Regions from separate parts of the Bacillus safensis genome, predicted to be linked through region 2. Evidence: riboswitches for the same ligand, from Rfam matches in the RefSeq annotation. Region 2 holds a riboswitch; the other holds the start of a gene.

Evidence for each region. A riboswitch is a leader RNA that binds a small molecule or an ion and turns the genes downstream of it on or off. The one in region 2 is predicted to bind S-adenosylmethionine.
Region 1: another riboswitch for S-adenosylmethionine. It lies ahead of AAYR28_RS07440 (DUF2292 domain-containing protein); the one in region 2 lies ahead of AAYR28_RS15055 (methionine ABC transporter ATP-binding protein).

What each region holds. Positions count from the first base shown of each region.
Region 1 is NZ_CP154909.1:1,458,359-1,462,167, forward strand. It holds gene pyrF (orotidine-5'-phosphate decarboxylase) at 1-468, shown strand, start outside; gene pyrE (orotate phosphoribosyltransferase) at 476-1,114, shown strand; SAM riboswitch class I at 1,283-1,385, shown strand; gene AAYR28_RS07440 (DUF2292 domain-containing protein) at 1,502-1,606, shown strand; gene AAYR28_RS07445 (phosphoadenylyl-sulfate reductase) at 1,652-2,353, shown strand; gene AAYR28_RS07450 (inorganic phosphate transporter) at 2,367-3,431, shown strand; gene sat (sulfate adenylyltransferase) at 3,489-3,809, shown strand, end outside.
Region 2 is NZ_CP154909.1:2,910,127-2,913,935, forward strand. It holds gene metQ (methionine ABC transporter substrate-binding lipoprotein MetQ) at 1-314, opposite strand, end outside; gene AAYR28_RS15050 (methionine ABC transporter permease) at 329-997, opposite strand; gene AAYR28_RS15055 (methionine ABC transporter ATP-binding protein) at 990-2,015, opposite strand; SAM riboswitch class I at 2,170-2,278, opposite strand; gene AAYR28_RS15060 (SCP2 sterol-binding domain-containing protein) at 2,381-2,722, opposite strand; gene AAYR28_RS15065 (thioredoxin family protein) at 2,843-3,145, opposite strand; gene AAYR28_RS15070 (toprim domain-containing protein) at 3,158-3,502, opposite strand; gene AAYR28_RS15075 (YusG family protein) at 3,634-3,809, opposite strand, start outside.

The sequences.
Region 1 (3,809 bases), 1.5 Mb from region 2:
GGCGTTGACTTGGTCAATGTGCATGCGGCTGGCGGGAAACGAATGATGCAGGCTGCGTTAGAGGGACTTGAAAGCGGAACTCCTGCTGGACAAAGCCGTCCGGGCATTATTGCAGTGACCCAGCTGACTAGTACGTCTGAAGACATGATGAGAAAAGAATTACTCATTGACCGTCCGCTGCAAGAGACTGTTATCCGGTACGGACAATTAGCATATGAAAGTGGGCTGGATGGGGTTGTTTGCTCTGTTCATGAATCTAAAGCACTTCATGAACATATCTCACCCTCCTTTCTCACTGTAACGCCAGGTATTCGCTTACCAAATGATCAAACTGATGACCAAAAACGTGTGGCGACACCTGCCTATGCAAAAGAGCAAGGTGTTTCACAAATTGTTGTCGGGAGATCAATCACAAAAGCTGATAAACCAATAGAAGCCTATCATCAAATTTTGAAAGAGTGGGAGTGACTGCCAGATGAAATCAAAAATCGCGAAACATCTATTACAAATCAAAGCGGTCTCATTAAAACCAGACGAACCGTTTACATGGGCGAGCGGTATAAAATCACCGATCTATTGTGATAACCGCCTCACATTATCATATCCAGAAGTCAGACACGACATTGCGGAAGGTCTAAAAGATTTGATTCTCACTCATTTCAAGGGAGCAGAGATTGTTGCGGGTACTGCAACAGCAGGCATTCCGCATGCGGCATTAGCAGCAGACCGCTTGAACATCCCGATGTGTTATGTCAGAAGTAAGCCGAAAGCACACGGCAAAGGAAATCAAATTGAAGGGGCCGTATCGAAAGGCCAAAAGGTTGTCGTCGTCGAAGACCTTATTTCCACAGGAGGCAGTGTGCTGGAAGTGGTTGCTGCTCTTCAAGCTGAGGGCTGCGAGGTACTAGGAGTTGCCGCAATCTTCACATACGGACTGCCAAAAGCAGCAGCCGCTTTTCAAGAAAAAAATATTCCATATGTCACCCTGACAGACTATGACTCATTGATAGACGTGGCACTTGAACTGAAAGCGATTGAGCCGTCTGCGATGAACAAACTAAAACGCTGGAGACAAGATCCTTCGTCTGAATCTTGGATGGAAGAAACGGTCTGAAAAGTCAAAGTCCAACGTTAACAATTTCAAAAGCTGTGCCTGCCCGCACGGCTTTTTTATTTGGGTAAAAATAGTAAAATAGACTCAAATTTTAATAAAAACTAATCCTATCAATAAAGTCGGGTTGACTTTTGTTTGAATTGTGTTAATATTTAAGACAAATTGAAACTCTTATCCAGAGAGGTGGAGGGACTGGCCCGATGAAACCCGGCAACCTGCGATTCGCAAGGTGCTACTTCCTGCAAAATGATTCTATTTTGAAAGATAAGGAAATTGTGAGCTTCCTCATCTTTCTTTCGGACTGAAAGAAAGTTTTTTTATTTTAACGGTGAGGAGGAAGAGGAGATGGAAGTGAAACAAAATCAGGATGAGGACTTAGTAAAGCATATGCAAGAACTGATTGGGGATATGAAATTCGGTTCAATTACGTTAATTGTTCAGGACGGTCAAGTGATTCAAGTGGAAAAAAACGAAAAAATTAGATTAAAGTAGTGCGGAAAATAGCAATATGAGCGGTACTCCGGAAGGGGAGAAATCATGTTAACTTATGAAAATTGGCAAGAGCCGTCCATTACATTTCAAGAGGATGATTTGTATAAAGGAGCCCTGTCTGTACTGAAATGGGCGTACGGTCATTATGGTGACCAGCTCGTATATGCGTGCAGCTTTGGGATTGAGGGCATCGTTCTGATTGATCTGATTGCAAAAGTAAAAAAAGATGCGAGAATTGTCTTTTTAGATACAGGTCTGCATTTTAAAGAAACTTACGACACAATTGATGCGGTAAAGGAAAGATACCCGGGCTTAGATATTGTACTGAAAACGCCTGAGCTGACGGTTGAACAGCAAAATGAGCAGCACGGTGATCAATTATGGAAAACAGATCCTCAAAGCTGCTGTCATATGCGTAAGGTCATTCCTTTGCAAGAAGCGCTATCTGGTTATCCAGCATGGCTTTCTGGTTTAAGAAGAGAGCAGTCACCAAAACGAGCAGGGACGAATTTCTTAAATAAGGATGAAAAATTCAAATCAGTGAAAGTATGTCCGCTCATCCATTGGACGTGGAAGGACATATGGAGATATGCATCTAGAGAGGAACTTACTTATAATCCGCTGCATGACCAAGGATATCCAAGTATCGGCTGTGCACCGTGTACACAGCCAGCATTTACTGCAGATGATCTGCGTTCTGGCAGATGGTCAGGAACAGCAAAGACAGAGTGCGGATTACATGAGTAAGGGAGCATAACGTATGGAAATCGCCGCAATTTTATTTAGTCTATTCTTTGCTTTAAACATAGGCGCAAGCGGGGCAGCTGCTTCTATGGGCATTGCGTATGGATCAGGTGCCATTCAAAAGCCCATTTATGCACTCAGTTTTTGTGCAGTGGGAATTTTAGCAGGTTCAGTGATTGGCGGCGGCGAGGTCGTCAAAACGATCAGCTCTGGTATTATGCCAGAATCAGTCATTACACTTGAAATCGTTTGTATTATCATTGGTTCTGCTGCACTATCACTTTTCATAGCGAATCTCATGGCGATTCCTTTATCAACAAGTGAGGTCACAGTAGGGGCTGTGGTTGGTGTGGCAGTCGCGTATAAAGTATTGTTTGTGAAATCCATTTTAGTGATTGTGGCATTTTGGGTCATCATCCCGCTTTTTGCCTTTCTTTTTACCTTTGCTGTCGTCAAAATCATCAGAATGTTCCCTAAACGGAAGCTGTCTAAAAAAGGCACAGCTATTTTATCTGTCGTATTAATCCTCAGCGGATTTTTAGAGGCATTTTCAGCCGGTATGAACAATGTGGCAAATGCCGTCGGCCCGCTCGTCGCTTCAGGCGTTTTGTCTGTTGGGCAGGGAACACTTTACGGCGGAATCTTCGTCGCAGCAGGGGCCCTCTTGCTAGGCAGAAGAGTGCTGGAAACAAACGGAAAGAAAATTACCCGCTATCAAACAGGTGAAGGGATTTTACTTTCGAGTACCGGTGCCGGGCTTGTCATCGTCAGCTCTATTTTTGGGCTGCCCGTTCCACTTACGCAAATCACCTCCTCGTCTATCATCGGGCTTGGAATGGCAAAAGGCGGGCCTAACATTTTTCACAAACATGTTGTGAAAAAAATGCTGAAAGTATGGGTGGTCTCACCTTTTTTATCACTCAGCCTCTCGTATTTGCTTGTGAGCCTTTTCTTAAAAGGAGACTATTACTCTATCTTTATCATGATGAGTGTACTGCTTGCCTCACTTGGTGCGCTGAGTCTGATGAAGGCAGTCAAAAATGAAAGCAGCTCTATTCATGAACAGGGCGGCGGGATTTAACCATAAATCCGACTATTAACATCTAATAAATATGAACATTGAGAGGAAGATGAACAAATGAGTTTAACACCACATGGTGGCGTATTAATTAATCGAGTAAATGAAGAATATGATCTCAGCACGGCTGCGAAGGAAATTGAACTAGATGCGATTTCCTTTGCAGACCTTGAACTCATTGCAATTGGCGGATATAGTCCAATTGAAGGGTTTTTAACAAAAGCTGATTATGAAGCAGTTGTAAGCAGTATGCGGCTAGCAAGTGGTGTCGTTTGGTCTCTTCCTATTACACTGCCAGTGACAAAAGAAAAGGCGGCGGAAATCCATCAAGGCGATATCGTGCGCTTATCCTACAATGGAACTGTATATGGGGTCATTGAA
Region 2 (3,809 bases):
GCACTCACTAGGTTATAATCTTTGTTTGATTTATTTTCTTCGTTTAAGTAAGGGATATGTTGGAAAAAGTTCGCATCCACTTCTTTTTCAGCTAACGCTTTGTTGTACATTTTATAATCGCTAAGCACTTTCACTTTTAAATCGTAGCCTTTTTCTTTTAGAAGTGGTTTTGCTTCTTCAAGAATTTCGGCATGAGGCGTTTTTGAAGCGGCAACCGTAATGGTTTTGCTTTCACTTGCGTTATTTGATGAACCGCACGCAGCTAAAATACCTGCAAATGCTAGAAATAGTGCACTTAATATCAATTTCTTCATGAATAAATCCTCCCTTAACGTTTATCAATTTTATTTGTAATCAAATCACCGATTATTTGAATAATAAAGACGATGATGAGAATAAACACAGTAGCTACAAGTGTGACATCTGTATTACCAGATTGGTACCCTTCCACATAGGCGAGGTCACCAAGTCCGCCTGCTCCAATTGCACCTGCAATCGCAGTAGAGCCAATCAGAGCAATTGCTGTTACGGTAATACCTGAAATAAGGGCTGGCAATGATTCTGGCAGCAATACTTTGAAAATGATTGTCGACGTTTTCGCTCCCATTGATCGTGCTGCTTCAATGACTCCTTTGTCTACCTCACGCAGTGCAATTTCGACAAGACGTGCATAGAATGGAGCTGACCCTATGACAAGGGCAGGGAGTGCTGCATTTGGGCCTAGAATCGTATGCATTAAGAATTTCGTGAACCCTAGTAATAGAATAATTAAAATGATAAAAGGAATCGATCTGAAAATGTTGACGACAGCGCCGATGACAGCATTAATCGGTTTATTTTCCCAAAGACCGCCTTTACTCGTTAGAAAGAGTAATAGTCCAAGGATGATACCAATGGCAAAAGCAAATGCCAATGAAATGAGTGTCATATACACTGTTTCACCTGTTGCACTCCAGATGACGTCTAAATCAACGTTCGGAAACCATTTCTCAAACATGTGTCATCACCTCGATTTCAACCTGTTTGCTTTGGATATAGGCGATGGCTTTTTCTACCTCGGTCTCTTCTCCATTAATGTGGATAAAGAGTGTTCCAAACGCGCCTTCCTGCGTTTGAGAAATCTTCCCTTGAAGGATATTCACATCGACGTTGAAGGATCGAATGATTTCAGTGATCAGCGGCTGCTCGGCAGAATCTCCGATAAAGGACAATCGTACGACCTGACCTTCTTTTACTCGCTCTAGCACATGCTCAATTGTTTCTTTCGCTTCCTCTGGTTCTGCAAGCTGTTGCACAAATCGTTTCGTCATTTCTTCCTTCGGTTGTCTGAAGACGCGTAATACTTCGCCTTCTTCGACAATGCGTCCATTTTCCATGACCGCAACGCGATGACAAATTTTGCGAATGACGTGCATTTCGTGTGTAATGAGCACAATCGTGAGCCCTAATCGTTTATTGATATCCGCCAAAAGCTCAAGGATCGAATCGGTCGTTTGCGGATCTAGCGCAGATGTCGCTTCGTCACATAGAAGAACCTTTGGATCATTCGCTAATGCTCTCGCAATGCCGACACGCTGTTTTTGCCCGCCGCTCAGCTGAGACGGATACGCATTTTCTTTTCCTTCTAAACCGACCAATTTAATCAGTTCATTCGCACGCTCTCTCCGTTTTGATGTCGGTACACCTGCGATCTCAAGCGGGAACATAATATTTTGTCTCACCGTTCTTGACCAAAGCAAATTAAAGTGCTGGAAGATCATGCTGATTTCTTGTCTTGCTTTCCGAAGTTTCGCATTCGATACTTCATTGATCCGGTTGCCTGCCACTTCAACAATTCCTTCTGTTGGCAGCTCCAGACCGTTTAATAGGCGAATAAGCGAGCTTTTCCCTGCACCGCTATACCCGATAATTCCGAATATTTCACCTTTATCAATATCTAGGTTGACGTCTTTCACGGCATCAACATTTCCGCTTTTTGAATGGTACGTTTTTGATACATTCTGTAAATAAATCACAGTCTGATCACCTGCTTTCTTGCTGAATCTATAGGTTGCCATCACATACATTATTTATTCTTCTTTCTGTCATGACTCTAGCCTGACGCCAGGTCAGTAAAAAAGACCTAACTGCAACGCAAGCAGAAAGGCCTTTTATGTCAATTACGCCTTTCTCTCATCTTTCAAAGCGCTGCGGCTTTGAGTGAATTGGCACCAATTTCAGCTATGCTGACGGTTGCCGGGTTTCATAGGGCACGTCCCTCCACCTCTCTTAATAAGAGAAAATATGTTGTTTTATGTGATGTTCATGTTTTTACTAACGTAGAATATCATGCTACCCGAGATATGTCAACGCTGTAAATCGTTAATTTCCAAGTAAACAACTACGTTATCATTTTTCGGAAAAAACCGTTCGTCAGCCAAAGCACTGCCTCTAGTCTAAGGAGCGCACGGAATGACCCTTTGACTTTGACTTGTCCCCTGCTGATTAACTGCTGTAAGGACATATCTCCGTCTAATAATTGAAGAATTTCTTTCCTCTCACCATAAAAGATGAGATCCGATAACTCAATTGCAGGTAGTTTCTTCACTTCACCACGTTCATCCACAATCAATGTACAAGAGTCAGTTTCCGCCTCAAATGTAATCTTCAAGGATGATGATGAGAGCAGCGGCTTTAATAATAAACGCTGCCCTGTGTTACCATGGGCTTTCACATTTTCCACATGTATAACCTCCCTGTCATTTGGTTATACATAACATTTCTCTACAAACATCTTCTTGTCCTTTATAAATAACTCGACAAATTTTCAAATGAATTTCTTGAAATATGACAAAAAACCGCTTTATTTAGCGGTTTCAATCATTTCATGAAGATATGGAACTGAGTGAAAGGCATAGCCTTTTTGCACCAATTCACCTTTTTTAAACAGGAGAAAGCAAGGAACACTCTCAATTTCAAATGCTTTCGCAAAGCCTGGTGAATAGTTTAAATTGTTTTCGTAAAATGGTACATCCGGCTGCATGGCGTCTACGACTGCCAGCATTTTCTTTGCCAGCTGGCATGTTCCGCAAAACGGTGTATATAAGTATAAAAGAAATAAATCGTCCTCTATCTCCTTGAATTCGTGTTCTTCAATCTCTTTCATATACGTCCACCCTCATAAATATTTCGAATGAACATCAATGTTTGCAGCTAATAGGATAGATGCAATGTGGGCTGACGGTGAAGCGGCCACTTCGCGGTACGTTCTGTCGACAAAAAGATGAAGTGCTTCAGGGAATTCTTTTCGAAATTGCTTCCGCAGTTTGTCGCCTGCATCGTCACTGTCAGCTAATATGTAAACGTCTTTCCCCAATAAATCGTCCACAAGCTGATCCAGCTTCGATGTACTGATCGTGCCATTGGTGCAAATGATGGTAACAGGTTCACTTATGACTTCTTTTAACTTTTGTTTGTCTGTTTTACCTTCTACAATGATGACCTTTTCTATCTCGACATTCATCACGATCACCCGGCCCTTTTGACGTTGATTCACTTCTTCCTTAGATTACAATCTTTCATTCAGGTTGTAAAGATTGGGCGCCTCGTCATCAAAAAGACTGCAGCTTCTGTTCACTGCAGTCTCATCTGTGATTAGCACCAGCCATTTTCATCGTCACAGTCAACATATTTTTCTGTCCCATCGGTTAATGTGTCCGTTAAACGATAAAAACGATTTTGATCATAGGAATATCCCGATTTCAGCTCATATTGGTTTTCACTAATCATCGTGCCAATCTCTTCATTTTGATGATAAAGCACCATGCCGC